Regions from separate parts of the Lysinibacillus sp. YS11 genome, predicted to be linked through region 1. Evidence: a T-box and tRNA genes for the amino acid it is inferred to sense, from the RefSeq annotation. Region 1 holds a T-box; the other regions hold tRNA genes.
The links. A T-box is a leader RNA that pairs with one kind of tRNA and senses whether it is charged. The one in region 1 lies ahead of metG (methionine--tRNA ligase), so its partner is inferred to be a tRNA-Met.
Positions count from the first base shown of each region.

Region 2: it encodes a tRNA-Met, which carries the amino acid that the T-box ahead of metG (methionine--tRNA ligase) is inferred to sense. The anticodon was not compared.
Region 3: it encodes a tRNA-Met, which carries the amino acid that the T-box ahead of metG (methionine--tRNA ligase) is inferred to sense. The anticodon was not compared.

Region 1 covers NZ_CP026007.1:4,238,273-4,248,282, reverse strand. The annotation lists gene LBYS11_RS21255 (hypothetical protein) at 1-480, shown strand, start outside; gene rpmG (50S ribosomal protein L33) at 692-841, opposite strand; gene LBYS11_RS21245 (GTP-binding protein) at 1,011-2,204, shown strand; gene LBYS11_RS21240 (isoprenylcysteine carboxyl methyltransferase family protein) at 2,225-2,767, opposite strand; gene LBYS11_RS21235 (type III polyketide synthase) at 2,769-3,851, opposite strand; gene rsgA (ribosome small subunit-dependent GTPase A) at 4,244-5,314, shown strand; gene fosM (FosM family fosfomycin resistance protein) at 5,332-5,757, shown strand; partial or broken gene LBYS11_RS21220 (HAD hydrolase-like protein) at 5,773-6,419, shown strand; T-box leader at 6,508-6,769, shown strand; gene metG (methionine--tRNA ligase) at 6,827-8,461, shown strand; gene LBYS11_RS21210 (2-isopropylmalate synthase) at 8,512-10,010, opposite strand, start outside.
Region 2 covers NZ_CP026007.1:3,538,984-3,548,993, forward strand. The annotation lists gene LBYS11_RS17620 (MerR family transcriptional regulator) at 1-241, opposite strand, end outside; gene LBYS11_RS17625 (diaminopropionate ammonia-lyase) at 384-1,598, opposite strand; gene LBYS11_RS17630 (ABC transporter substrate-binding protein) at 1,734-2,729, opposite strand; partial or broken gene LBYS11_RS17635 (FecCD family ABC transporter permease) at 2,874-3,874, shown strand; gene LBYS11_RS17640 (FecCD family ABC transporter permease) at 3,874-4,929, shown strand; gene LBYS11_RS17645 (ABC transporter ATP-binding protein) at 4,945-5,739, shown strand; tRNA gene LBYS11_RS17650 (tRNA-Glu) at 5,883-5,954, opposite strand; tRNA gene LBYS11_RS17655 (tRNA-Ser) at 5,957-6,047, opposite strand; tRNA gene LBYS11_RS17660 (tRNA-Asn) at 6,058-6,134, opposite strand; tRNA gene LBYS11_RS17665 (tRNA-Ile) at 6,139-6,215, opposite strand; tRNA gene LBYS11_RS17670 (tRNA-Gly) at 6,217-6,290, opposite strand; tRNA gene LBYS11_RS17675 (tRNA-Phe) at 6,296-6,371, opposite strand; tRNA gene LBYS11_RS17680 (tRNA-Asp) at 6,430-6,505, opposite strand; tRNA gene LBYS11_RS17685 (tRNA-Met) at 6,509-6,583, opposite strand; tRNA gene LBYS11_RS17690 (tRNA-Ser) at 6,637-6,729, opposite strand; tRNA gene LBYS11_RS17695 (tRNA-Ile) at 6,745-6,821, opposite strand; tRNA gene LBYS11_RS17700 (tRNA-Met) at 6,829-6,902, opposite strand; tRNA gene LBYS11_RS17705 (tRNA-Ala) at 6,931-7,006, opposite strand; tRNA gene LBYS11_RS17710 (tRNA-Pro) at 7,023-7,099, opposite strand; tRNA gene LBYS11_RS17715 (tRNA-Arg) at 7,109-7,185, opposite strand; tRNA gene LBYS11_RS17720 (tRNA-Leu) at 7,194-7,282, opposite strand; tRNA gene LBYS11_RS17725 (tRNA-Gly) at 7,288-7,362, opposite strand; tRNA gene LBYS11_RS17730 (tRNA-Leu) at 7,399-7,483, opposite strand; tRNA gene LBYS11_RS17735 (tRNA-Lys) at 7,501-7,576, opposite strand; tRNA gene LBYS11_RS17740 (tRNA-Thr) at 7,584-7,659, opposite strand; tRNA gene LBYS11_RS17745 (tRNA-Val) at 7,663-7,738, opposite strand; rRNA gene rrf (5S ribosomal RNA) at 7,749-7,864, opposite strand; gene LBYS11_RS17755 (cysteine desulfurase family protein) at 8,143-9,213, opposite strand; gene nadB (L-aspartate oxidase) at 9,314-10,010, shown strand, end outside.
Region 3 covers NZ_CP026007.1:3,550,232-3,560,241, reverse strand. The annotation lists gene LBYS11_RS17895 (DMT family transporter) at 1-792, shown strand, start outside; rRNA gene LBYS11_RS17890 (16S ribosomal RNA) at 1,062-2,613, shown strand; rRNA gene LBYS11_RS17885 (23S ribosomal RNA) at 2,792-5,718, shown strand; rRNA gene rrf (5S ribosomal RNA) at 5,830-5,945, shown strand; tRNA gene LBYS11_RS17875 (tRNA-Val) at 5,956-6,031, shown strand; tRNA gene LBYS11_RS17870 (tRNA-Thr) at 6,035-6,110, shown strand; tRNA gene LBYS11_RS17865 (tRNA-Lys) at 6,118-6,193, shown strand; tRNA gene LBYS11_RS17860 (tRNA-Leu) at 6,211-6,295, shown strand; tRNA gene LBYS11_RS17855 (tRNA-Gly) at 6,332-6,406, shown strand; tRNA gene LBYS11_RS17850 (tRNA-Leu) at 6,412-6,500, shown strand; tRNA gene LBYS11_RS17845 (tRNA-Arg) at 6,509-6,585, shown strand; tRNA gene LBYS11_RS17840 (tRNA-Pro) at 6,595-6,671, shown strand; tRNA gene LBYS11_RS17835 (tRNA-Ala) at 6,688-6,763, shown strand; tRNA gene LBYS11_RS17830 (tRNA-Met) at 6,792-6,865, shown strand; tRNA gene LBYS11_RS17825 (tRNA-Ile) at 6,873-6,949, shown strand; tRNA gene LBYS11_RS17820 (tRNA-Ser) at 6,965-7,057, shown strand; tRNA gene LBYS11_RS17815 (tRNA-Met) at 7,111-7,185, shown strand; tRNA gene LBYS11_RS17810 (tRNA-Asp) at 7,189-7,264, shown strand; tRNA gene LBYS11_RS17805 (tRNA-Phe) at 7,323-7,398, shown strand; tRNA gene LBYS11_RS17800 (tRNA-Gly) at 7,404-7,477, shown strand; tRNA gene LBYS11_RS17795 (tRNA-Ile) at 7,479-7,555, shown strand; tRNA gene LBYS11_RS17790 (tRNA-Asn) at 7,560-7,636, shown strand; tRNA gene LBYS11_RS17785 (tRNA-Ser) at 7,647-7,737, shown strand; tRNA gene LBYS11_RS17780 (tRNA-Glu) at 7,740-7,811, shown strand; partial or broken gene LBYS11_RS17775 (VOC family protein) at 7,871-8,286, opposite strand; gene nadA (quinolinate synthase NadA) at 8,452-9,555, opposite strand; gene nadC (carboxylating nicotinate-nucleotide diphosphorylase) at 9,542-10,010, opposite strand, start outside.

The DNA of each region.
Region 1 (10,010 bases):
AGAGAAGCGCAAAGAAAAAAGCAAATTGCATCCATTGAGGCATTATTAAAGGAATTGGCAGAATTGCGGGCTGAAAAAAAGTCATTGATGGACAAATTTCAAGCATCAAAGGAGACTTCGATCGATTCAAATGAAAGGTCTATTGTGGAAGGCATAGATAAAAAGTTAAGTGACTATACAACCATAGCAAGTAAACAAATGGAGAATATTTTAGAGACACTAGAAAAATACCATAGAGAGAAAGTAGAATCAGACAGCCTTCATCGACACTTACTAAGTGAGTTAGAGACGAAAAATCTAGATATTGAGAGATTATCCAATGAAATAGTTGCATTAAAGAAACAATCTAAGGATGGTAGCACATCAATGAAACAAGGAGTTAATATTGACGAACAAATAGATTTTAGATTACGCATGCTCGATGAATTAGATGAGAAATTGAATGAACTAGCGTTAGAAATCAATAGTGAGCAGCTTTAGCTATAAAATTTCATCATGACTGTTTCAAAGATATGCCTTTGAAACAGTCATTTTTTGATTTGCATAAAAAGCTTATAAGAAGGTTCAACCGCTCACAAAGAAGAGGAAGGCGCTCCAAAGCAGGTTAACCCCGCTCACAAAGTAGAAGACACCGCTCTAAAACAGGTCAGACCCGCTCATGAGGATCTCATCATGACCCCCCATTCCAATATTATTTTGTTTCTCTATGCAGGGTTACACGCTTCAGGCGAGGGGAGTACTTTTTAAGCTCCAATCTTTCGGGATTATTGCGTTTATTTTTAGTAGTAATATAGTTTTTATCACCTGTTTCAGTACAGGCTAGTGTTACTTGTACACGCATTGAAGGACCTCCTTTTAAATAGTAATTATTACGATTTAAACAATATATTTCTCACTGGAGATTGTCAAGTTTAATTTCACTAGTAATAAAAAGCTTTGCATTTTCCAAAGTAATATGATTTAATTACAAATTGTAAATAGTAATGATTACGATTTAAGGAGTTGTAAGAATGACAAAGAAAATTCCTGTTACAGTATTGAGTGGATATTTAGGTTCTGGTAAGACAACAATGATGAATCATGTATTGCAAAACAAAAAAGATTTACGTGTCGCTGTTATTGTGAATGATATGAGTGAAATTAATATTGATGCGGAGCTTATCGCAAATGGTAGCGGTATATCACGTACAGAAGAGAAATTTGTGGAGCTATCGAATGGTTGTATTTGCTGTACATTACGAGAGGATCTATTGCAGGAGGTGGAACGTCTTTCGAAGCTAGGCAATATTGATTACATTTTGATTGAATCGACAGGGATTAGTGAGCCGATTCCAGTTGCACAAACATTTAGTTATTTAGACGAGGAGCTTGGCATTGATTTAACGAAGTTTTGTCGATTAGATACAATGGTTACTGTCGTAGATGCCCATCGTTTTTGGCATGATTTTCAGTCTGGGGAAAGCTTATTGGAGCGGAAGGAAGCTGTTGGTGAATTAGATGAGCGTGATGTTGCAGACCTTCTCATTGATCAAATTGAATTTTGTGATGTCCTTATTTTAAATAAGTGCGATTTAGTATCCTCAGAGGAGCTTGAGCGATTAGAACGTATTTTACGTGCATTACAGCCTGAGGCAAAACTTATACGTACAACAAATGGTGTTATTGATCCAGTTGAAATTTTAAATACGGGGCGCTTTGACTTTGAACGTGTCTCTGAATCGGCTGGTTGGTTAAAGGAGTTGGAGCTTGGTCATGAAAACCATACACCAGAGACTGAGGAGTACGGGATCTCTTCTTTTACCTATAAACGCAAAAGACCGTTTCATCCGATGCGCTTTGTTGAGTGGTGTGATCACATGCCAGATTCAATAGTACGAGCGAAGGGTATTATTTGGAGTGCAAGACATCAGGAAGTTGCGCTATTATTATCGCAAGCGGGGTCATCTGCAAAAATTGAACCAGTCTCTTATTGGGTAGCGGCACTTTCTCAAGCCCAGCAGCAGGATGTATTCCAGCAAAGCCCTGAAGTATTGGAAGATTGGGATGAAGAGTTCGGAGATCGAATGACACAACTTGTGATTATTGGCATTGATCTAGATCGAGAAGACATCACTAAACAGTTGGACAACTGTTTGTTAACAAATGAAGAGTTTCGGAACCCTTGGGAACGTCTACAAGATCCCTTTAACTGGGAATGGCAATAAAGAAGAAAAGAAGATTTCGGCTAAGACTCCGAAATCTTCTTTTGAAATACACGATTATAATTAGTAGCATCTCGTAATGCTTTTTCTTCTATAGGTATTCGGACAGAAAGCATTGTAATATTGAGTAATGTAAAACAAAATGCTGTAAAGTAAGCCTGAAACATGAGTGGTAGCAAAAGGATTTCTAAACAAACTACCGCATAATTGGGGTGGCGCATATATTCATATGGCCCTTTACGAACAACTTGTGCGTCAGGTAAAATGAGGATTTTTGTATTCCAAAAAGTGCCTAAAGAGCGAATACACCAGATCCGCAAAGCCTGCACTGCTAAAAATAATATAAAAAATAACGGAAATAAGGGCGAGATACCATTGTTGTTTGTGACGATTTCCACTATTAAAAACAGAAAAAAGCTAATATGCATGGCTACCATATAGGGGTAGTGTGAAGCACCTACTTCATAGGCTCCTTGTGAAAGCATCCATTTCTCATTGCGCTTGGCAATCACAACTTCTGTCAATCTTTGTAGAACGACAAGGATAAAAATAAAATAGAAGATCATGTTACTCCCTCCAGTTTAATAATACAGCTTCTGCACAAAAACCAGGGCCAAGAGCTACGAGCAAGCCTGTATCCTCCACTTGTCCTTCATTTAACATAAACTGCTCTAATACGTATAGCACTGTCGGTGATGACATATTACCATGTCGTCTCAATATTTCCCGAGAAATGTCGGTTTTTTGGGGAGATAGATAAAGTGTATCTTCGTAAGCTTTTAATACCTTTTTTCCTCCAGGATGCGCAATAAAATGAGTCAATTGTTCGCTGTACAGTCCTTGTTCCATTAAAAATTGCTCAATGAAAGGTCCGAGCCAATTGGTAATAATAGAAGGAATACTTTTTTGGAAAACGACATGAAGCCCGTTGTTTTTCACATCCCAACCCATTACATTTTCCGAATCTGGCATCCATTTAGAACCTGTAGCTAGAATATTAGGGGTTGGCCTTTTTGTTGCGATAGCTACTTCATCCCCACAAACAAGTATGCATGCTGCACCATCGGCAAAAAGAGAAGCACCAATTAAATTACTTTTAGAAAAATCATTTGGCTGAAAAGTGAGGCTACATAACTCGACACAAACGACAAGTACCTTTGCATGTGGATGGGCTTTACAAAAATCATAGGCTCTGCTTATACCAGCGGCTCCTCCTGCACAACCAAGACCCCATAGAGGAATGCGTTTAAGTCGATCTGAAAAGGGAAGCTTGTTCATAACACGTGCGTCAATGCTAGGTGTTGAAATTCCTGTACTGCTAACAAAAATGATGGCATCGATGTCCTCAGTAGGAATAGGTGAGGATAAAAAAGCTGTATTAGCTAAACATGCTTGAATGACACTTACACTGTATTGTGTAGCTAACTCAATATATAAATTATTACGTTCTTCAAAGGAGTGATTCGTACGATGCCATTCAGCTGGCACACAAAAATGGCGTGTGTTGATGCCACCATTTTCAAAAACCTTTAAGTAGCGCTCTAGTTTTGGAATTTTTGCATAAAAAAGCTCTTTCGTTAGTTCCTCTGCGTTATCTTGCTGTAATGTGTAAGGTGGTTGATATGTGCTAATTGAAATGATTTTAGGCAATCCAACATCTCCTCGCATTTAATGGTTTTGTTCATTGTATGCGTGGATGATTGGAATAAATGCTTATAATATTGTAATTGACAATTTCTGAAAATTTAGCTATATTGATAACAACTAAATGGAAAGTAGGTGATGTGACATGATGAATAGATCTGTAATTAGCGAACTGCAATCCGGTTTGTTCAATTTCACACGCCTAAAATATACAAAGTGACGCCGTGCCATAACTCGGGGTATTTGTGTATCTTTTAAACGTGCCTGTGAAACCTTGTAACTGCCGAATTGCAGCTACAAGGTTTTTTATTGTAGTTCCAAAAGGTGAATTGCGATAGGGCCTCTTGCGGATGACAACTATTTTCGCTGAGGCATCATACGTTTAGGAGGAAAATAAATTGAATTTAACAACATTAGGTTTTACAACATATTTTGAAGAGCAAATGATAGAAATGAAAAAACAGGCTAAATTAAAAAATTGTGTGCCTGCAAGGGTTACTTTAGAGCATAAGCATTCTTATCGGGTGTTAGCTGAAGAGGGAGAATGGCTTGCGACAATTGCTGGTCATTATGCGTATACATCTTTAGCGAGGGAGGACTATCCAGCAGTTGGTGATTGGGTGCTAGTGGAGAAAATGCCCGGAGAGGCACGAGCAATTATTCATCAGCTATTCCAACGAAAATCTGTATTTTCACGTAAAGTTGCAGGAACGGAAATTCAAGAACAGATTGTCGCATCAAATGTCGATATTGTGTTACTTGTTATGAGCTTGAACGCAGATTTTAATATTCGACGTTTGGAGAGATATTTAGTGGCTGCTTGGGATTCAGGGGCAAAGCCCATTATTGTCCTGACAAAAGCTGATTTATGCGAAGATGTTTCGAGCTTAGTACAAGAAGTGGAGTCTGTAGCCTTTGGTGTGGATATCTTTGTAACGAGTGCTCTATCGGGCGAAGGTCTAATGGAAATTCAGACGCTATTCACAGAGGGGGTCACGGGGGCACTATTGGGGTCTTCTGGAGCAGGGAAATCCACATTAACAAATGCTTTATGTGGTGAGATACTGATGAAAGTAGCGGGTATACGTGAGGATGATGCCAAGGGACGACATACAACAACCCATCGAGAGCTAGTAGTATTGCCTGCTGGTGGCTGTCTAATTGATACGCCAGGGATGCGTGAGCTTCAATTGTGGGATCAAGGGGATAGTTTAGCTTCTAGCTTTCAAGATATTGAGGAACTAGCAACAGCTTGTCGTTATCGTGATTGTACACATCAAAAAGAGCCTTATTGTGCTGTCCAGCAAGCTATAGTAGATGGGGACTTGGACCAATATCGCCTACAAAGCTATTTTAAGCTGCAAAGAGAATTGGCTTATATGGAGCGCAAAACAAATACGCAAGCAAAACTTGAGGAGCAGCGCAAGTGGAAGCAAATAGCCAAGGGAATGAAAAAGGGGAAGAAATAATCAATAGGAGCACAACCATGACAATTCAAAACATCAATCATTTATTGTTTTCAGTTTCTAATTTAGAGGAATCCATCACTTTTTATGAAAAAGTATTCGATGCCAAGTTGCTAGTAAAGGGGAACAGCACAGCCTATTTTGATGTAAATGGACTGTGGCTAGCTCTGAATGTAGAAAAGGATATACCCCGTAATGACATCCATCATTCCTATACACACATTGCCTTCACAATCGCTGAGGATGACTTTGATAAGGTGTATGACAGATTGGTGCAGCTAAAGGTCAATATTTTAGCAGGTCGGCAAAGAGATGAAAAGGATAAAAAATCAATTTACTTTACAGATCCTGATGGTCATAAATTTGAATTTCATACAGGAACTTTGCAGGATCGTTTGGATTATTATAAGCAAGAAAAGCAGCATATGGCGTTTTTTGATAACTAATTAAGGAGAGATTTTATGAATAAAGCGTTTATTTTTGATATGGATGGAACATTATTTCAAACCAATCTTATTTTAGAGCCTGCTCTCGATGCAACATTTGATGTGCTGCGGACAAACGGCTTGTGGCAGGGGGAAACACCTATAGAAAATATAGAGAAATAATGGGGGTTCCTTTACCTGTTGTGTGGGAAACATTATGTCCTATGCATGCTTTAGAGATACGAGAAGAGAGCAATGTATTATTCCATGTAAAGCTGATTGAGCAAATACGTGGACATAAAGGTGCTTTGTATCCAAACGCTGAACAAACCCTTGCAACATTGTCAGAGAATTATCCGTTATACATAGCGAGTAATGGACAGGTTGACTATTTACAAGCAATCGTCGAAACCTATCAGTTGGAGCGTTTTATAAAGGGAATCTATAGCATTCAAGCAATTGCAAGTGGGCATAAATCGGATCTGGTCAAAAGAGTTGTAGATGAAAATAAAATTGATTATGGAGCAGTGGTAGGAGATCGTTCTTCGGATATCCAAGCTGCACAGGACAATCAATTACTATCAATAGGTGTTCGCTTTGACTTTGCACAAGATAAGGAGTTAGAAAAAGCAGATATAGTAATTGATGATTTAACTGCATTGGTAAAGGTTACATTAGATTAACTTAAGAAAGTGTATCAAAATAAGGGATGATTTAGAGACAAACATTGCATTTCCTCACAAGAAGGCGTAAAATAATGCCAATCCTATAGAAAAAGCATTGAGAAGGAAAAGTAAATTGGATTAGCATTTTGTAGAGAGCCTCTGTTGGTGGAAATGAGGTAAGTGAACCCTTTTGAAAATGACCTTTGAGCTTCGTACCGAAAGCTTTTTAGCCAGTAGATTACGACGAGATGGGCACTCGTTACAACAGCGGCAGTATCTCTCTTTTTGAATGAAGACGTACTGATAGAGGCAAATAGTGTGAGCTATTTGTAAATATAGGTGGTAACACGGGTATACTCGTCCTAATCAGATTTGATTAGGGCGATTTTTTTTTACCATTTTTTCTGTGAGGGGAGCAATTTAGAATGACGATTGTTATTGGAGGCGCTTGGCCGTATGCAAATGGCTCTTTGCATTTAGGGCATGTTGCCGCATTATTACCAGGTGATATTTTGGCTAGATATTACCGACAAAAAGGCGAGCAGGTTTTATATGTATCAGGCAGTGATTGTAATGGTACACCCATTTCTATACGGGCCGCACAAGAGAATACAACGACAGAGGCTATAGCTAATCACTATCATGATGAGTTTACAAGATGCTTTCATGATTTAGGATTTACCTATGATTTGTACACAAGAACGGATGCGGAGCACCACCATGAATCCGTTAAGGCCCTTTTCTTACAGCTACTGGCTAATAATTTCTTATACAAAAAGAAAATTGAACAGGCTTACTGTGAGACGGATAATCAATTTCTACCAGATCGATTTGTCGAAGGTCTTTGTCCAAATTGTGGAGCGAAAGCAAGGGGAGATCAATGTGATAACTGCTCAGAAATTTTAGACCCATTGGACTTAATTGATAAGCGCTGCAAAATTTGTGGGAACGAACCTGTTATTCGGGAAACTGAGCACTTTTATTTTACCTTTAGTCAATTTCAAGGAAGGTTGGAGTCTTATTTAGCACAAGCAAAAGTCGAGAAACGTTGGCGTGACAATGCTTTAGGGTTAACGGAGCGATACTTGGCAGAGGGAGTTCCCGACCGAGCAGTAACAAGAGATTTACCGAATGGCATAGATGTTCCAGTGCCAGGTTTTGAAGGGAAAAAAATATATGTATGGATTGAAGCTGTAGCAGGGTACTTAACAGCAAGCTTAGAATGGGCAAAAGAACATCAAATAGCTATTGAAGATTTATGGAATGAAGAGACCATTTCATACTATGTACATGGGAAGGATAATATTCCATTCCATACAGTTATTTGGCCAGCCATTTTAATGGGAATTGGATCCAAGGCATTACCTACCCATATCGTATCTAATGAGTATTTAACATTAGAAAAACGCAAATTATCTACTAGTCAGAATTGGGCTGTATGGGTTCCTTATATTTTAAGCCGTTATGATGCGGACTCTATTCGTTACTTCTTAACGATGAATGCGCCAGAAAATCGTGATACTGATTTTTCATGGCGGGAATTTATTTATAGCCATAATGGCGAACTACTCGGAGCCTATGGCAATTTTGTAAACCGTACATTGAAGTTTATTGAGAAATCATTTGCTTGTCAGGTGCCACAAGCGGAGGTGGATAGCGACATTCGAAAACAAACCGTACAATTGTTTAATGAAGCGGGTGTTCTTATAGAAGGTGGTCATTTCAAGCAGGCGTTAGAATCCATTTTTGAGTATATTCGCGGTGCTAATCGTTATTTTGATGAACAACAGCCATGGCTACAGGTAAAAGAAAACGTAGAGGCAGGTAATCGTACATTAGCAACTTGCGTCTATATCATTGCGAATTTAGGACAGCTGCTGCATCCTTTCTTACCGTTTTCAGCAAAGAAAGTAAGAAATATGTTAGGTATAAATGAAATGATGTGGCATGAACAGGTAGATCTCCCTAAAGTCATTCGAGAGGTGACACCATTATTTGAACGTCTTGATATCGAACGAATCGATGAGGAATATCAAAAACTAGTTAGGGATAGTCGCTAGGATTGAAAAAGCAGTATGGCGCAAGAGCCATACTGCTTTGCTATTTTCATTTAATTCATAACAGGTGTTAATTTTGTCACTACAATGCTATTAATCGCATTAATATAGGCTAATGCACTTGCCTTAAGAATATCTGTATCTGCTGCTTTTGCAATATACTTTTCGCCTTCATGCTCAATCGTAATTTTTACTTTACCTAAAGCCTCTTTGCCTCGTGAAACACTATTGATATTATATTCCACTAGTTTTACATCCATATTTGTAATTTCTGCAATGGCTGAATAGAGGGCATCAATTGGACCAGAGCCTACTGCACTAGCTTTAAATACTTCGCCGCCTTTTCGAACCTTAACACTTGCTGAAGGGAAGCTTGTATTGCTGACGACTTGGAGATCATCAAAATCAAAGAATTGCTCACTATAATGTGTAGCATTTTTATTATTGGCATCATGTTTTTCATAATAGCTTTCAACAATAACATATAAATCGTGATCATATACTTCTTTCTTCGCATCGGCTAGCTTTAAGAATCCTTCGAAAATACCTTCAAATTCCTCTGTTGAAAGATTAGTAAAACCTAATTTTTCAAGAGCATTTTTCACTGCATGGCGACCAGATCGAGCTGTTAGTACTAGCTCCATATCATCAAGACCTACATCCTCAGGATGGACGATTTCATAAGCATCACGCGATTTTAACAAACCATCTTGGTGAATACCAGAAGAATGGGCAAATGCATTATCTCCTGTAATGGCTTTATTGACCTGTACATCTAAGCCCATAAAGCTAGAAACAAGACGTGAAGTATTCATAATTTCTTTTGTATTAATACGTGTTTCTGCATTGTAGACGGAGCTACGAGTTTTAAGTGCCATGACAACTTCTTCTAATGCAGCATTACCTGCGCGTTCACCGATACCATTGATTGTACACTCTACCTTATCTGCACCATTTTTAATTGCAGCTAGCGTATTAGCCGTTGCCATTCCAAGATCATTGTGACAATGAACGCTTAAAAGAACACTATCATCTAAGTTTTTCATACGGTCATTTAATTTAAAAATCATTTCTCCAAATTCCTCTGGCTCTGCAAAGCCAACCGTATCAGGAACGTTAATCATCGTTGCGCCAGCTCTCATAACAGCTTCAATTGTTTTCCAAAGATATTCAAAGTCAGAACGAGAGGCATCCTCTGTGGAATATTGAACTTGCGGCAATAATGTTTTAGCGTATTTCACAGCATCCACGCCAATTTGTAAAATTTGATCTTTTGACTTGCTGAATTTTTTCTCCACATGAATATCAGAGGTTCCTAGTACCATGTGAATCATCGGGTTTTGAGCATACTTCACAGCATTATAGACAGCATCAATGTCAGCCTTTACAGCACGTGCTAATGCTGTAATCATAATGTCGTTTGTATTGCCAACCTTTTCAGCTACAGCTTTGACGGCATCAAAATCACCTTGAGAGGAAGCGGGGAATCCAGCCTCAATAATATCGACACCTAATTTTTTCAGCTGCTGAGCGATCTCTACTTTTTCATAAA
Region 2 (10,010 bases), 700 kb from region 1:
TGAGCGCCTCAGCATGCTGAAAATTTGGTGCTTGAATAATAGCCTGAATTGTCGCTAATTTCATATCCAAAGCACGGTAAAATAAAATCTGCTGCAACATATCGACCTCCCATTGGCCATAAAATCGATAACCTGCCTCATTGGTTCTTGCTGGTTTCAGCAATCCAATTTCATCATAATAACGCAATGTTCTTGTACTAACGCCCGATAGTTGAGCAAGCTCCTGAATGGTATATTCCATCTCATCACCTCCACTAATGCTACTGTAAGCTTTGACGCAACGTTAAGGTCAAGAGTTAAAATAAAAAAATTTAATTAAACTTAATTATACTTTCAAATCCTTTTACAAAAGGAAAATAGCAAACTAGTAAATCACTAGTTTGCTATTGATTCGCATATTTCCCATGCCATACTATTTCTCGATAACTCTCTTTATCTGTATCACCCTCTGTATTAATAAACAGCACCCTTGCCTGTTCATTTAGGTGCAAGGCATGTTTTAATTCCTTATATTGTTCATTAGTCATTATTTCATAAAAGCAACCAAATGGCGCCGCTCCTGATTCACCAGCTATAATGCGAGTGTCTGTAGCTAAAGGATTTCCTAGAACGCGCATACCTGTTGCTGCTATTTCTTCCTCACAGGAGATACTTATTTTTGTGTAGGCTTTTAAGATTTGCCAAGCTTGTGGATTCGGTTCACCACAAGCAAGACCTGCCATTATAGTTTGCATCTCCCCACCAACAGTGACAAATTGATCTGTATTTTTCTTAAAGCTTTCATAATAGCAATTAGCGACATGTGGCTCAACCAAGACAAATGTAATATCCTGCTCATAGTATTGCTGTAAAAATGCTACTACTGCTCCGGCAAAGGACCCCACACCAGCTTGCAAAAATACATGTGTAGGGGCTTGCTGAATCTGTTCATCAATCTCCTGTACAAGGGTTGTATACCCCTGCATAATCCATAATGGAATTTCTTCATAGCCTTCCCACATCGTATCCTGAATCAAGACCCAGCCATTTTCTTGTGCAAGCTGTGAGGTATAACGAACAGTATCGTCATAATTCATTGTCGTAATTTCAGCAAAAGCCCCTTCACTTTTAATATGCAGTAACCGCTCAGCGGCGCTACCAGCTGGCATATATATTCTTGCTTGAAAACCCAGTTCTCTTGCAGCCCATGCCACACCACGACCATGATTTCCATCTGTCGTTGAAATAAATGTTAGATTGCCTACTTGCGCTCTTACTTCTGGAGTTTTTAACTGTTCAAACGATAGCTCTTCTATATTCCTTCCAAGCTTATTGGCAACATATTGCGCAATTGCATAAATACCTCCTAAAACTTTAAAGGCATTTAAACCAAATCGATAAGATTCATCTTTAACCATAATTTTTTCTACACCCATATATGAAGATAGTGCCTCAAGATGATGAAGTGGTGTCTTCTCAGATTGCTCATATGTACGCTGAAATTGACCAACCTTCCTCACTTGATCTAGTGAAAAATATGGAAGTATTGCTGTTGCTTGTTTTATATGATCTTGCTTTAAATAATGCTGATTATAAACCCACCCTAATTTTTCCTTCATCGCCATCCCCCTCAATTTATGGTCAATATCTACATCATAGTCTATCTAACTTTAAAGTACTAGGAGAGTATATATTAGGAAGTAAAAAAACTATACATTTATCGAACATCGATAAATGTATAGTTTATAAGAAAATTATTTAACAAAGATTTCTTTCACTTGATCTAACATAATATTCGCAGCTAAAATGCCTCCAGCCGTATTCCAAATGACATCATCCACCTTATGTGCATTGCCTTTTTGGACTGCTGTTAAGTTTTTCCAAAGCGGGTCTTGTGTCCACTCTTGTTCAGTTGCTAGTGCTGAATCATCGCCTGTTGGCATGTACGTGAAGTAGAAAATAACATCCCCATCCATTTGAGGGATCGCTTCTTTCCCTACTTCAATCGCTAAGTTTCCTAGTTTAGCATTATCTTTAAATAAATCTGCTTGCGCTGCAACACGTTTAAATCCTAAAGCATCAAAAATCACACCTGAGAATGAATCTGTGTAATAGATACGAGATTTATCGGCCATAAAGCGTACAAATGAAACTTCTTGGTTGGTTTGTTCTCCAAGTTCTTCTTTCAGAGCTTGTAACTTATCTTCGTAAGCTTTTAGAACTTCTTCACCTTTTGTTTCTTGATTTACTGCTTTAGCGTATAATTTAAAATTCTCTTTCCAGTCACCACGTAATGTATCAGAAAACACAGTTGGAGCAATTTTGCTAAGTTTAGCATAATCTTTTTCTTGTCGTAATTTATTGCCAATGATTAAATCTGGCTTTAAAGAAGCAATTTTTTCGATATTTATTTCATGTTCAATACCGACAACCTCTACACCTTCCATTTGATCCTTGATGTGATCATACCATGGATCGCCTGTCCAAGATTGAACAGCACCTACTGGTTTAATACCTAGAGCTAATAATGCTTCTGTTCCTTCATTAGTTAAAACAACGATACGTTTTGGTGTGTCTTTTACTTCAGTTGTCCCCATTGCATGGTCAACACTGTAAGCATTGCTTTCTTTTGTACTTTCTTCTTTGGCATTATCTTTAGAAGTACCGCATGCTGCCAGAACAAAAATAGCAACCACAGCTAGTAAAACTAATAGTTTTTGAAAAGCTTTTTGCACCTTTTCTTCCTCCATTGTATATGATAAAATATTTAAGCATATTTGACGAGAATGAAAATCACTTTCATCTGTCTAAGAACGATATTAATCGTATTGTATGTAACTATCAATGTCAATAACTAATTTAATAATTTTCCAAGAAAAGAGTACACGTTAAATATGATATTAAAAAATAATTATTCTAAAATGATTGCTTTACTAGTAGGAGTCATACTATTACTTCTTTCTATGGGGATCAGTATTGTGTATGGTTATGCAAATACTTCTATTCAAACTACGTATGAATCTTTTAGACAATTTAACAATTCAAATGAGCATCTTATTATTCAAAATGTTCGAATTCCAAGAGCTCTTATAGCCAGTTGCGTTGGTGCTTCATTAGCTATTACAGGCGTGCTTATGCAGACCTTAACGAAAAATCCATTAGCCTCTCCTGGAATTTTGGGCATTAATGCAGGAGCAGGCTTTGCTGTTGTCTTTGCCATGATTTTTTTCCACATTTCAAGCTTGCAATCTTTTGCGTGGATTGCATTTCTTGGTGCAGCAATCGCTGCTTTATCCGTTTATGGAATTAGTTTCTCAGGTAGAGATGCTGTTACTCCAGTGAAAATAACTTTAGCTGGTGCTGCCATCAGTGCCCTATTTGCATCATTTACGCAAGGTTTACTCGCTACAAATGAAGCAGAACTTGATCAAGTTTTGTTTTGGTTAGCAGGTTCTGTACAAGGTAGAAAACTTGAAATTCTACTATCTGTTCTACCGTATCTAGTAATTGGGTGGATTGCTGCCCTCATCATTTCCCCCAAAATGAATATTCTCGCTCTTGGCGATGATGTAGCAAGAGGTCTTGGTTTACGTTTAGGACTTATGAAGATATTGGTCGGTCTTATTGTTATTTTTTAGCAGGGGGAGCAGTTGCAATTGCTGGCCCCATTGGTTTTATAGGGATTGTCGTTCCCCATTTTGCGCGCAAGTTTGTCGGCACTGATCATCGATGGCTTATTCCTATGGCTGCTTTACTTGGGGGGATACTTTTATTGCTGGCTGATGTTGCGGCTCGTTATATTATCATGCCACAAGAAGTTCCAGTAGGCGTCATGACTGCTATGATTGGCACACCATTCTTTATTTACCTTGCGCGAAAAGGTGGAAAAAAATAATGAAACATGTAAAAACAATTCGTTTACTTCAACAAAAAATTTCATTTTTAATAGATGTACAAGCTATAAAAAAATTAACAGTGATTTGCATACTAACTCTTGCCGTGTTCTTTCTTAGTGCATCATTTGGTGATTCATTCATCAATCCATTTAAAGTTTTACAAGCTTTTTTTGGTTACGGCTCAGATTTTGATCAACTGATTATTATTGATTTTCGAATGCCTCGAATTTTCATGGCCTTGTTTGCTGGAATGGCGTTAGCCGTCGCAGGTGCAGTTTTACAAGGAATCATTAAAAATCCACTTGCCTCACCTGATATAATCGGCATATCTGCTGGTGGTGGGGCAGCGGTTGTTGGTTTCTTAGCCATTTTCAGTGATTCTAATCACTCTTTAACAGTTAGTATAGAGTGGTTGCCATTAGCAGGATTCATAGGTGCTACTATCGTCGGATGTATAGTCTACCTATTTGCTTGGAAAGATGGTGTCACACCAAATCGTCTTGTCTTAATCGGTATTAGCGTGTCGGCATTCATGCAAGCAGTTACTACAATGTTAATGATTATCGGCCCAATTTATCAAGCAAGTGAAGCGAATAAATGGATTACGGGTAGTGTCAAAAGTTCGGATTGGGATCAAGTACAAATCGTTATTCCATTGATTTTTGTACTTCTACTTATAACCTTTTTTATTACTCGGCAGTTAAATGTTCAAGAATTAGGTGATGATACAGCATCAAGCCTAGGGCAGCCTGTTCAAAAAACACGCCTTTACTTAATTCTATTATGCTCCAGTTTAGTAGCGAGTGCCATAGCATTTGCTGGTGCTATTGGGTTTGTAGGATTAATGGCTCCTCATATTGCACGACGCATTGTTGGTTCATCGTTCGGTGTACTTATTCCGGCATCCGCAGCAATTGGTGCATTGCTTGTAATGGTTGCAGATATTATAGGTCGTACAGCATTTAGCCCATTAGAAGTACCCGCAGGCGTCTTTACTGCTGCTATCGGTGCTCCTTACTTTATCTATTTATTATTTAGAAACCCTAAAAAATAAAGGAGTCTATACTACATGACTGAATCTTTATTAACCAAATCTCTAACATTAAGTTATGGTGATTTCAATATTATCGAAGATCTCAATTTATCTATTCCTTTGAATGAAATTACTGTATTAATCGGAGCGAATGGCTGTGGTAAATCCACACTCTTACGCTCCATTGCTCGATTATTAAAACCTAAAAAAGGCTCCGTTTTATTAGACGGTGAGGATATTTTTAAATTATCTACAAAACAAGTGGCTAAAAACCTCTCTATTCTTCCTCAATCTCCTGTTGCACCAGAAGGCTTAACTGTCCTACAACTTGTGAAACAAGGTCGCTATCCTTACCAAAGTTGGCGACAACAGTGGACTGAAAAGGATGAAGAAATCGTTTTAAGCGCTTTAAAAGCTACAGGTACAGAGCATTTACAAGATAGACCAGTAGATGAGCTATCAGGAGGACAACGTCAACGTGCTTGGATAGCTATGACGCTTGCTCAAGATACAGATATCATTCTTTTAGACGAGCCTACGACATACTTAGATTTAACTCATCAAATAGACGTTTTAGATTTACTATTCGAATTGAACCAACAGCAAAAGCGAACTATTATTATGGTACTACATGATATTAATCTTGCTTGTCGCTATGCCGATCATATTATTACAGTGCGTGACCGTGGTGTCTATCGTCAAGGGAAACCAGAAGAAATTATGACCACTGATTTAGTTAATCATGTGTTTGACCTTGATTGCCAAATGACGACAGATCCAATCTTTGGTACACCTCTTTGCATCCCATATGGAAAAGGACGAAAAATTTAATCACTAATTTAAAAAACAACAAACAAGCCTACACAGTTTAATCATTCTGTGTAGGCTTTCATTTATTATAGCTATGTTATAAATCTAAATATCAAGTAAATTAAAAAGTGCAGTAGATGTAAATTCATCTACTGCACTTAGTATGACCCGTACGGGATTCGAACCCGTGTTACCGCCGTGAAAGGGCGGTGTCTTAACCACTTGACCAACGGGCCCATGGCGGAGAAGGAGGGATTTGAACCCTCGCGCCGGTTACCCGACCTACACCCTTAGCAGGGGCGCCTCTTCAGCCTCTTGAGTACTTCCCCAAAATAAAAATGGCTCCGAAGGCAGGACTCGAACCTGCGACAACCTGATTAACAGTCAGGTGCTACTACCAACTGAGCTACTTCGGAATAATGGTGGGCCTAAATGGACTCGAACCATCGACCTCACGCTTATCAGGCGTGCGCTCTAACCAGCTGAGCTATAGGCCCTTGGAGCGGGTGATGGGAATCGAACCCACGACATCAGCTTGGAAGGCTGAGGTTTTACCATTAAACTACACCCGCATAAATGGTGGGTCAGGACGGAATCGAACCGCCGACACTTAGAGCTTCAATCTAATGCTCTACCAACTGAGCTACTGACCCATTTCGTCCATGCTAAGCTTGCTCACTTTTTTGCTTCTCATGACTTTTATTTTAAAAATGGCGGTCCCGACCGGGATCGAACCGGCGATCTCCTGCGTGACAGGCAGGCATGTTAACCGCTACACCACGGGACCTTTTGGTTGCGGGGGCCGGATTTGAACCAACGACCTTCGGGTTATGAGCCCGACGAGCTACCACTGCTCCACCCCGCGATAATTTTATGTTGTTTCGAGTTTTTAAAGCACCATTTATAAAAATTTAAAACTGGAGGAGGTAGAGGGATTCGAACCCCCGCGCGGTGTTACCCGCCTGTCGGTTTTCAAGACCGATCCCTTCAGCCAGACTTGGGTATACCTCCGTTACAATATATAAATGGTGGACCTTGCAGGACTCGAACCTGCGACCGGACGGTTATGAGCCGTCTGCTCTAACCAACTGAGCTAAAGGTCCTTTAAGATGGCGGCAGAGGGGATCGAACCCCCGACCTTACGGGTATGAACCGTACGCTCTAGCCAGCTGAGCTACGCCGCCAGGATCTTTATACTGGTTAATTTACTTATGGTGGAGCCTAGCGGGATCGAACCGCTGACCTCCTGCGTGCAAGGCAGGCGCTCTCCCAGCTGAGCTAAGGCCCCATAATCTTTTTGGAAATGGTCGGGAAGACAGGATTCGAACCTGCGACCCCTTGGTCCCAAACCAAGTGCTCTACCAAGCTGAGCTACTTCCCGTTGTTCTTTTGGCGCGCCCGACAGGAGTCGAACCCATAACCTTCTGATCCGTAGTCAGACGCTCTATCCAATTGAGCTACGGGCGCATTTAAAATGGTGCCGAGGACCGGAATCGAACCGGTACGGTAGTCACCTACCGCAGGATTTTAAGTCCTGTGCGTCTGCCAGTTCCGCCACCCCGGCACATTTGGAGCGGAAGACGAGGTTCGAACTCGCGACCCCCACCTTGGCAAGGTGGTGTTCTACCACTGAACTACTTCCGCATGTGCATAAGCTTTTTTATCTGGCAATGAAAATAATGGTGCGGGTGAAGGGAGTCGAACCCCCACGCCTTGCGGCGCTAGATCCTAAGTCTAGTGCGTCTGCCAATTCCGCCACACCCGCTTATTATTATTTATAAATGGTGAGCCATGAAGGACTCGAACCTTCGACCCTCTGATTAAAAGTCAGATGCTCTACCAACTGAGCTAATGGCTCGAAAAAATGGTGCCGGCTATAGGAATCGAACCCACGACCTACTGATTACAAGTCAGTTGCTCTACCTGCTGAGCTAAACCGGCATATGGTGGAGGATGACGGGCTCGAACCGCCGACCCTCTGCTTGTAAGGCAGATGCTCTCCCAGCTGAGCTAATCCTCCTGGGTATTATGCCTAGCGACGTCCTACTCTCACAGGGGGAAGCCCCCAACTACCATCGGCGCTAAAGAGCTTAACTTCCGTGTTCGGTATGGGAACGGGTGTGACCTCTTTGCCATCATCACTAGACTTGGTTATGTATCATGTTTTGAAGTTGTTTACCTGTCCTTCAAGACAAGAATTATTGTATAACGTTTTCTAACATTGTGCAATACTTTTTTATAAAAAAAAGAAATTATTACTTTTTAAAGATATTTTTGTTAAGTAAGAGAAAATATTGCCCTGCAAAATATTATAGCAATTGTTGGTTCAAAAGAAAACAATTATTTTATTTGGCCGATATTATTAGCTTATAATCTATTTCACTACAAGTGAAGAATATAGATAATCCTTCACTCGTCTTTTCGTTAAATATTTGAAAGCTCTATTTTTAATTTTACAATATCCTCAAGTGTAGTGGAAGGACCAAAAGATATTCTAAAAAATTGGCGTGCCGCTTCCAAAGAAAATCCCATTGATAGAATAGCCTTTGTTCCCGATTCACTATGAATATCACATGCACTACCTGTAGAGATACAGATTCCCGCCTCATTTAACTTTAAAAGAACATATTGCCCCTCTACTTTTTCCATCATTACCCCACAAATATTAGGTAGTTGCTGTTTACACTCAACGAGCTGACATTTTTCAGGTAAATTATTTTCAAAATAATTTCTTAGCGTTTCATAATGTTGCAATTCATATTGATAGTTTTCAATTGCCGCGGCAAAGGCCACGATTGCAGGAGTATCTAATGTCCCCCCTCTAAGACCCCTCTCATGTGTCAAACCTGGTGTTAATGCAGGTACTCTGATTGCAGGGTTCAGATATATAGCACCACAGCCCTTTGGTCCGCCTATTTTATGAGCCGAGATGGTAATCGCATCTGCCCCTTGTGGTATAGCTAGTTTGCCAAATGATTGTACACAATCAACATGACAGAATATATTTGATTTTCTTGCCATCTTTACGATTTTCTCTACAGGCTGGATTGAACCAATTTCAGAATTGACATGTTGAATGGTAATCAAAGCAGTCTCTTCCCGGATTGCTTGTTGCAATTGCCCCAGATCAACACAACCATCCTTCTGCAAAGGTAATTTTGTTACAGTAAAGCCCTTTTTCTCAAGTGTATTCAAAGCCGCATGCACTGACGTATGCTCAGCTTGAGATGAAATAATGTGTTTTCCTTTTTTTGAGGCTAGCGCTAACGACAAGATGGCTATGAGATTTCCTTCTGTTCCACTACCCGTAAAAATTACGCCATCACTAGTTACACCTAGGGCTTGGGCTACAACCTCCCTTGATTGCTGGACAAAATAAAAAGCTTGTCCCCCTAAATCATGCAAACTCGCACTATTTCCATAATACCGTTGTGCCACCTCTACATATGCCTCAAGAGATTCCCTCATCATAGGTGATGTTGCAGCATAATCCATATAAATCATCGTCTTCTTCCTCTCTTGTTCATCAGGTCTTGTTTTCTTTTATATTTTATGTAAAGATAAGTGTCAAGACAACTGTAAAGAAGGTATAACAATGGATGTAAAGACAGACGTCCTTATAATTGGTAGTGGTATTGCTGCACTTCAGGCTGCTTTAGTGCTTGAAAAACATTTTCAAATACAAATTGTTACAAAATCATCTATATATATGAGTAGTTCTTATCGTGCACAAGGTGGGATTGCTGCTGTTACCAGTGAGGAGGATCATATTCAACATCATATTGCTGATACATTGAAAGCTGGAGAGTATCATCATGAGAAAAGGCATGTTAAAACACTTATAAAAGATGGCACTGAGATTATGCAAAACTATCTAAAGGATGGCCTCCCTGTTGATCGGCAGGTCGATGGAAAACCTGCTCTAGGACTTGAAGGAGCACATAGTCATCATCGTATTCTACATGCAGGTGGTGATCGTACTGGTCAGATTTTCATAGATTACTTGCTTCATAAACTTTCGCCCAAAACAAAGATCAATTGCTATGAAATGGCTTATGAGCTTTTACGGAATACAGATGGTGACTGTGTAGGAGTACTAACTAAAGGAGAAAAAGGTACAAAACGTTATTTGGCTCATCATGTTATTTTAGCGACAGGTGGCGCAGGTGCCCTTTATTCAAGTACATCTAATTTCCCAACTAATACAGGGGATGGGATCGCATTAGCATTTCGAGCAGGCGCTGCCATTAGTGATATGGAATTTATGCAATTTCACCCGAGTCTTCTGTGGT
Region 3 (10,010 bases), 690 kb from region 1:
GCATTTTATCGCATGCTATTTTCCGTTTTAATCATGGCGCCATGGTTTTTAAGGGGATATACAAAGGAGTTAACGACTTTAAAAAGACGTGATTGGCTATTTTCTTCAGTTGCAGGGATTTTTTTAGCTTTTCATTTTATATTATGGTTTGAATCACTCAACTATACTTCAGTAGCAAGTTCAACAGTTTTAGTAACACTACAACCTTTGTTTGCGTTTGTGGGCACTTACTTTTTCTTTAAAGAGAAAATTACGATGAAAACAATCGTAGCAGGATCAATTGCAATAATAGGAAGTGTTTTAATTAGTTGGGGCGATTTTAAAGTAAGTGGAACAGCCTTATATGGAGATGTACTGGCACTCATTGCTTGTGCACTAGCGACAGCTTATTTTCTATTAGGACAGGATGTACGTAAGAGATTATCGCTTGTGACCTATACAATGGTTGTATATGTTGTAAGTACCATCACTTTATTTATATATGTAATGGTTAAAGGGGAATCTTTTGGTCCATATTCTTCGATGGATTGGTTATGGTTTATCTTATTAGCGTTAATAGCAAATTTACTTGGTCATACTTTGTTTAATTGGTCAATTAAATACGTTAGTACGAATGTTGTTTCAATTGCTATATTATTTGAGCCTGTAGGAGCTGCTCTTTTAGCTTTGGTGATATTTAAAGAGTATTTAATCATGACACAAATCATCGGTGGATTGATTGTATTAGCAGGAATTCTATTGTTTGTAATAGATATTAAAAAGATTTTTAATTTTTTTAAGAAAAATGCTTGATTTTTAAAATGCTATATTATATATTATTACTTGTCCTTAACAAGAAGGAACGCTTGAAAATAAAATTTTGGAAAGTTGTTGACTTTTAGTTGGGAATGAGATAAGATAATAAAGTCGCTGAAAACGACTTAAATAAAATGAACCTTGAAAACTGAACAAGCAAAACGTAATCAATAAAGTTTTAAGTAGCTAGTTTTGCTAGTGAATAAAACACAATTTTGGACATCAAACATGATGCCAGCAAAACAATTTGAGCTAATCAAATTTCTTTTATGGAGAGTTTGATCCTGGCTCAGGACGAACGCTGGCGGCGTGCCTAATACATGCAAGTCGAGCGAACAGAAAAGGAGCTTGCTCCTTTGACGTTAGCGGCGGACGGGTGAGTAACACGTGGGCAACCTACCCTATAGTTTGGGATAACTCCGGGAAACCGGGGCTAATACCGAATAATCTCTTTTGCTTCATGGTGAAAGACTGAAAGACGGTTTCGGCTGTCGCTATAGGATGGGCCCGCGGCGCATTAGCTAGTTGGTGAGGTAACGGCTCACCAAGGCGACGATGCGTAGCCGACCTGAGAGGGTGATCGGCCACACTGGGACTGAGACACGGCCCAGACTCCTACGGGAGGCAGCAGTAGGGAATCTTCCACAATGGGCGAAAGCCTGATGGAGCAACGCCGCGTGAGTGAAGAAGGTTTTCGGATCGTAAAACTCTGTTGTAAGGGAAGAACAAGTACAGTAGTAACTGGCTGTACCTTGACGGTACCTTATTAGAAAGCCACGGCTAACTACGTGCCAGCAGCCGCGGTAATACGTAGGTGGCAAGCGTTGTCCGGAATTATTGGGCGTAAAGCGCGCGCAGGCGGTCCTTTAAGTCTGATGTGAAAGCCCACGGCTCAACCGTGGAGGGTCATTGGAAACTGGGGGACTTGAGTGCAGAAGAGGAAAGTGGAATTCCAAGTGTAGCGGTGAAATGCGTAGAGATTTGGAGGAACACCAGTGGCGAAGGCGACTTTCTGGTCTGTAACTGACGCTGAGGCGCGAAAGCGTGGGGAGCAAACAGGATTAGATACCCTGGTAGTCCACGCCGTAAACGATGAGTGCTAAGTGTTAGGGGGTTTCCGCCCCTTAGTGCTGCAGCTAACGCATTAAGCACTCCGCCTGGGGAGTACGGTCGCAAGACTGAAACTCAAAGGAATTGACGGGGGCCCGCACAAGCGGTGGAGCATGTGGTTTAATTCGAAGCAACGCGAAGAACCTTACCAGGTCTTGACATCCCGTTGACCACTGTAGAGATATAGTTTCCCCTTCGGGGGCAACGGTGACAGGTGGTGCATGGTTGTCGTCAGCTCGTGTCGTGAGATGTTGGGTTAAGTCCCGCAACGAGCGCAACCCTTGATCTTAGTTGCCATCATTTAGTTGGGCACTCTAAGGTGACTGCCGGTGACAAACCGGAGGAAGGTGGGGATGACGTCAAATCATCATGCCCCTTATGACCTGGGCTACACACGTGCTACAATGGACGATACAAACGGTTGCCAACTCGCGAGAGGGAGCTAATCCGATAAAGTCGTTCTCAGTTCGGATTGTAGGCTGCAACTCGCCTACATGAAGCCGGAATCGCTAGTAATCGCGGATCAGCATGCCGCGGTGAATACGTTCCCGGGCCTTGTACACACCGCCCGTCACACCACGAGAGTTTGTAACACCCGAAGTCGGTGAGGTAACCTTTTGGAGCCAGCCGCCGAAGGTGGGATAGATGATTGGGGTGAAGTCGTAACAAGGTAGCCGTATCGGAAGGTGCGGCTGGATCACCTCCTTTCTAAGGATTATTTCGGAATACAAACCTTGGGTTTGTAAGATTACGTTTTGCGTTCAGTTTTGAAGGTTCATTCTTCTGAATGAAACACTTCAAAACTTGTTCTTTGAAAACTGGATAAAACGACATTGAAATTGTAACAAACACATTTATTTTTTAAGTTTTTTAGGCTTAATAACTTGGTTAAGTTATTAAGGGCGCACGGCGAATGCCTTGGCACTAGGAGCCGAAGAAGGACGGCACTAACACCGATATGCTTCGGGGAGCTGTAAGTGAGCTTTGATCCGGAGATTTCCGAATGGGGGAACCCACTACGTTTAATCGCGTAGTATCTTGACGTGAATACATAGCGTCTTGAAGGCAGACCCAGGGAACTGAAACATCTAAGTACCTGGAGGAAGAGAAAGAAAAATCGATTCCCTGAGTAGCGGCGAGCGAAACGGGAAGAGCCCAAACCAAGAGGCTTGCCTCTTGGGGTTGTAGGACACTCTATACGGAGTTACAAAAGAGCGAGTTAGATGAAGCGACTTGGAAAGGTCCGCCAGAGCAGGTAAAAGCCCTGTAGTCGAAAGTTCGTTCTCTCCTGAGTGGATCCTGAGTACGGCGGAACACGTGAAATTCCGTCGGAATCCGGGAGGACCATCTCCCAAGGCTAAATACTACCTAGTGACCGATAGTGAACCAGTACCGTGAGGGAAAGGTGAAAAGCACCCCGGAAGGGGAGTGAAAGAGATCCTGAAACCGTGTGCCTACAAGTAGTTAGAGCCCGTTAATGGGTGATAGCGTGCCTTTTGTAGAATGAACCGGCGAGTTACGATTACGTGCGAGGTTAAGCTTTAGAAGGCGGAGCCGCAGCGAAAGCGAGTCTGAATAGGGCGAAATAGTACGTGGTCGTAGACCCGAAACCAGGTGATCTACCCATGTCCAGGGTGAAGGTGAGGTAACACTTACTGGAGGCCCGAACCCACGCACGTTGAAAAGTGCGGGGATGAGGTGTGGGTAGCGGAGAAATTCCAATCGAACTTGGAGATAGCTGGTTCTCTCCGAAATAGCTTTAGGGCTAGCCTCGTGATGAGAATACTGGAGGTAGAGCACTGTTTGGACTAGGGGGCCATCCCGGTTTACCGAATTCAGACAAACTCCGAATGCCAGATATTTATACACGGGAGTCAGACTGCGAGTGATAAGATCCGTAGTCAAAAGGGAAACAGCCCAGACCACCAGCTAAGGTCCCAAAGTAATCGTTAAGTGGAAAAGGATGTGGCGTTGCACAGACAACCAGGATGTTGGCTTAGAAGCAGCCATCATTTAAAGAGTGCGTAATAGCTCACTGGTCGAGTGACGCTGCGCCGAAAATGTATCGGGGCTAAACGATTCACCGAAGCTGTGGATTGACATCTACGATGTCAGTGGTAGGAGAGCGTTCTAAGTGCGTTGAAGTCAGATCGGAAGGACTGGTGGAGCGCTTAGAAGTGAGAATGCCGGTATGAGTAGCGAAAGACGGGTGAGAATCCCGTCCACCGTATGACTAAGGTTTCCTGAGGAAGGCTCGTCCGCTCAGGGTTAGTCGGGACCTAAGCCGAGGCCGATAGGCGTAGGCGATGGACAACAGGTTGATATTCCTGTACCACCTCCTCACCGTTTGAGAAATGGGGGGACGCAGTAGGATAGGGTAAGCGCGCCGTTGGTTGTGCGCGTCCAAGCAGTAAGGCGTGTGTGTAGGCAAATCCGCACACTGTAACGTTGAGCTGTGATGGCGAGTCCGTATGGACGAAGTTCCTGATTTCACACTGCCAAGAAAAGCCTCTATCGAGGTGAGAGGTGCCCGTACCGCAAACCGACACAGGTAGTCGAGGAGAGAATCCTAAGGTGTGCGAGAGAACTCTCGTTAAGGAACTCGGCAAAATGACCCCGTAACTTCGGGAGAAGGGGTGCTCTTGAGCGTGCAAGCGCATGAGAGCCGCAGTGAATAGGCCCAGGCGACTGTTTAGCAAAAACACAGGTCTCTGCAAAACCGTAAGGTGACGTATAGGGGCTGACGCCTGCCCGGTGCTGGAAGGTTAAGAGGAGTGGTTAGCGCAAGCGAAGCTGCGAATTGAAGCCCCAGTAAACGGCGGCCGTAACTATAACGGTCCTAAGGTAGCGAAATTCCTTGTCGGGTAAGTTCCGACCCGCACGAAAGGCGTAACGATCTGGGCACTGTCTCAACGAGAGACTCGGTGAAATTATAGTACCTGTGAAGATGCAGGTTACCCGCGACAGGACGGAAAGACCCCGTGGAGCTTTACTGTAGCCTGATATTGAATTTTGGTACAACTTGTACAGGATAGGTAGGAGCCAGAGATCTCGGAGCGCCAGCTTCGAAGGAGGCGTCGGTGGGATACTACCCTGGTTGTATTGAAATTCTAACCCATGCCCCTTAGCGGGGCAGGAGACAGTGTCAGGCGGACAGTTTGACTGGGGCGGTCGCCTCCTAAAAGGTAACGGAGGCGCCCAAAGGTTCCCTCAGAATGGTTGGAAATCATTCGTAGAGTGTAAAGGCACAAGGGAGCTTGACTGCGAGACCTACAAGTCGAGCAGGGTCGAAAGACGGGCTTAGTGATCCGGTGGTTCCGCATGGAAGGGCCATCGCTCAACGGATAAAAGCTACCCCGGGGATAACAGGCTTATCTCCCCAAGAGTCCACATCGACGGGGAGGTTTGGCACCTCGATGTCGGCTCATCGCATCCTGGGGCTGTAGTCGGTCCCAAGGGTTGGGCTGTTCGCCCATTAAAGCGGTACGCGAGCTGGGTTCAGAACGTCGTGAGACAGTTCGGTCCCTATCCGTCGTGGGCGTAGGAAATTTGAGAGGAGCTGTCCTTAGTACGAGAGGACCGGGATGGACACACCGCTGGTGTACCAGTTGTCTTGCCAAAGGCATCGCTGGGTAGCTATGTGTGGACGGGATAAGTGCTGAAAGCATCTAAGCATGAAGCCCCCCTCAAGATGAGATTTCCCATTACGCAAGTAAGTAAGATCCCTCAAAGACGATGAGGTAGATAGGTTCGAGGTGGAAGTGTGGTGACACATGGAGCTGACGAATACTAATCGATCGAGGACTTAACCAAAAAAGTTTGAAACATTCAATGCACCGTTTATCCAGTTTTGAAAGAGCAAATCTTTCTAAAAAGAGAGCTTCTAGACACAGCAGTACGCCGTGTATGGAAGGTCGACCATAGTCTAGTGATGATGGCAAAGAGGTCACACCCGTTCCCATACCGAACACGGAAGTTAAGCTCTTTAGCGCCGATGGTAGTTGGGGGCTTCCCCCTGTGAGAGTAGGACGTCGCTAGGCATAATACCCAGGAGGATTAGCTCAGCTGGGAGAGCATCTGCCTTACAAGCAGAGGGTCGGCGGTTCGAGCCCGTCATCCTCCACCATATGCCGGTTTAGCTCAGCAGGTAGAGCAACTGACTTGTAATCAGTAGGTCGTGGGTTCGATTCCTATAGCCGGCACCATTTTTTCGAGCCATTAGCTCAGTTGGTAGAGCATCTGACTTTTAATCAGAGGGTCGAAGGTTCGAGTCCTTCATGGCTCACCATTTATAAATAATAATAAGCGGGTGTGGCGGAATTGGCAGACGCACTAGACTTAGGATCTAGCGCCGCAAGGCGTGGGGGTTCGACTCCCTTCACCCGCACCATTATTTTCATTGCCAGATAAAAAAGCTTATGCACATGCGGAAGTAGTTCAGTGGTAGAACACCACCTTGCCAAGGTGGGGGTCGCGAGTTCGAACCTCGTCTTCCGCTCCAAATGTGCCGGGGTGGCGGAACTGGCAGACGCACAGGACTTAAAATCCTGCGGTAGGTGACTACCGTACCGGTTCGATTCCGGTCCTCGGCACCATTTTAAATGCGCCCGTAGCTCAATTGGATAGAGCGTCTGACTACGGATCAGAAGGTTATGGGTTCGACTCCTGTCGGGCGCGCCAAAAGAACAACGGGAAGTAGCTCAGCTTGGTAGAGCACTTGGTTTGGGACCAAGGGGTCGCAGGTTCGAATCCTGTCTTCCCGACCATTTCCAAAAAGATTATGGGGCCTTAGCTCAGCTGGGAGAGCGCCTGCCTTGCACGCAGGAGGTCAGCGGTTCGATCCCGCTAGGCTCCACCATAAGTAAATTAACCAGTATAAAGATCCTGGCGGCGTAGCTCAGCTGGCTAGAGCGTACGGTTCATACCCGTAAGGTCGGGGGTTCGATCCCCTCTGCCGCCATCTTAAAGGACCTTTAGCTCAGTTGGTTAGAGCAGACGGCTCATAACCGTCCGGTCGCAGGTTCGAGTCCTGCAAGGTCCACCATTTATATATTGTAACGGAGGTATACCCAAGTCTGGCTGAAGGGATCGGTCTTGAAAACCGACAGGCGGGTAACACCGCGCGGGGGTTCGAATCCCTCTACCTCCTCCAGTTTTAAATTTTTATAAATGGTGCTTTAAAAACTCGAAACAACATAAAATTATCGCGGGGTGGAGCAGTGGTAGCTCGTCGGGCTCATAACCCGAAGGTCGTTGGTTCAAATCCGGCCCCCGCAACCAAAAGGTCCCGTGGTGTAGCGGTTAACATGCCTGCCTGTCACGCAGGAGATCGCCGGTTCGATCCCGGTCGGGACCGCCATTTTTAAAATAAAAGTCATGAGAAGCAAAAAAGTGAGCAAGCTTAGCATGGACGAAATGGGTCAGTAGCTCAGTTGGTAGAGCATTAGATTGAAGCTCTAAGTGTCGGCGGTTCGATTCCGTCCTGACCCACCATTTATGCGGGTGTAGTTTAATGGTAAAACCTCAGCCTTCCAAGCTGATGTCGTGGGTTCGATTCCCATCACCCGCTCCAAGGGCCTATAGCTCAGCTGGTTAGAGCGCACGCCTGATAAGCGTGAGGTCGATGGTTCGAGTCCATTTAGGCCCACCATTATTCCGAAGTAGCTCAGTTGGTAGTAGCACCTGACTGTTAATCAGGTTGTCGCAGGTTCGAGTCCTGCCTTCGGAGCCATTTTTATTTTGGGGAAGTACTCAAGAGGCTGAAGAGGCGCCCCTGCTAAGGGTGTAGGTCGGGTAACCGGCGCGAGGGTTCAAATCCCTCCTTCTCCGCCATGGGCCCGTTGGTCAAGTGGTTAAGACACCGCCCTTTCACGGCGGTAACACGGGTTCGAATCCCGTACGGGTCATACTAGAAACAGTAGATGCAATTGCATCTACTGTTTTTTGATATTCATAGATACAAAATTTACTCTTGATTCAATGCATTTTCGTCCATATAAACTACTTCCCAGATATGCCCATCTACATCTTGAAAACCCCAACCATACATAAATCCGTGATCTTGTGGTTCACTATAAGGTTTACCACCAGAGGCAAGTGCCTTATTCACTAGTTGATCTACTTGTTCTCGGTTTTCAGCAGAGAGACATAAGATTGCTTCTGCAGAAGTAGTAGTATCTGTAACTTCTTTTTTACTAAATCCTTTAAATCGTTCTTCAACCATTATTAATACGAAGATATTTTCACTAATAATCATTGAGGCTGTTGTTTCATCACTGAATTGTTGATTGAACTCAAAACCTAATTCCTTAAAAAACTGATAGATTTGTTTAGATCTTTTACTGGTAAATTGATAAAGATATTTTTCGATTGAAAAGCCATTTAGTATCACCTCCAAATTGACAGTATCATGGAGCATAAAGTCGTGTCAATTATAGCAAAGCGGGGCGCAAATGGAAGCCATTAGCACTATTAGAAGTAGGCGTTATGTGAACAAAAACAGAAAGGTTATATCTTCAACCTTTCTGTTTAAAAAGTTTTAACTATTTATCCTCTGGCTAGCATTCTTTCAAGTGAACTAAGTGCTTCAGCGGTAGTATGTTCATCTACTTGTATACGGTTATGAGGTTGACCTTGCTCAATATTTTCTAAGCTCCATAACAAATGTGGAAGGTCAATTCGATTCATTGTTAAACAAGGACAAAAGTTTTCGTTTAAGGAGACAATATGTTTATCAGGATGCTGCTTAATAATGCGATTGACAAGGTTCATTTCTGTTCCAATTGCCCATGCAGATCCGCTTGGAGCTCGATTGATTGTATCAATAATGTATTTTGTGGAGCCTGCATCATCAGCCGCTGCAACCACTTCACGGCTGCACTCAGGGTGAACAATTATCCTCATAGTCGGGTGTTCTTTGCGAATAACCTCTGTATGTTGAACAGTAAAACCTTCGTGCACAGAGCAGTGACCCTTCCAAAGAATAACCTGGATATTTTCAAGTGGCTCTTTTGTTTCGAGCAAGTTCTTATGCGGATTCCAAACAGCCATATTTTCAAGAGGTATACCTAAATCATAGGCAGTATTTCTTCCTAAATGTTGGTCAGGTAAAAAGAAGATACGCTGTTTTTGGGTAAAAGCCCATTGAACAAGTTCCTTTGCATTCGATGAAGTGACACAAGCACCACCATGTCTTCCAGTAAAGGCTTTAATAGCCGCAGTTGAGTTAACATAGGTTAGAGGAATAATCGTATCACCAAAGAGTTCTTGAAGAATTGGCCATGCTTGTTCAGTTTGATAAATATCAGCCATATCAGCCATTGAACAACCAGCGCGCATATCTGGTAAATAGATATGTTGCTGTTTCGTTGTCAGCATATCAGCAGTTTCTGCCATAAAATGTACACCGCAAAATACGATGTGTTCAGCTTCCTTATTTGCTGCGGATAATTGAGCTAACTGTAAAGAATCCCCAGTTGCATCTGCAAATTGAATGACTTCATCTTTTTGATAATGGTGGCCAGGAATAAATAATTTAGGACCTAATTTTTTCTTTATTGATAAAATACGAGATTCCATTTCCTTTACAGATAGTGCCCGATAATGCTCTGGGAGTAATGTCGTCTGTTGTAATAAACTAGTGATGGACAAGGGAATGATCTCCTTTCATTTGAACGAGTGCACTAATATCAAAAGCTTTAACTGAATGTGTTAAGGAGCCAAGTGAAATCCATTGAATACCCGTTTGGGCATAAGCCTTTAAATTTTCAAGTGTGATGCCCCCAGATGCTTCAGTCGCAATAGTGGGAGGAACAATGGGAAGCCATGCACGGATTTCTTCTGGGCTACGGTTATCAAACATAATAATATCTGCTCCTGCGTTGATAGCTTCTTCTAATTGTTCTTTTGTTTCAATTTCAACTTCAATTTTTACGGTATGACCGACTTTCGCTCTAGCGGTCTGAACTGCCTTTGTAATGCTACCAGCAAAGGCAATATGATTATCCTTTAGCATAATTGCGTCATACAGGCCATTACGATGATTAAAAGCACCACCAATTCGAACAGCATATTTATCTAGCATACGCAGTCCTGGTAGTGTTTTA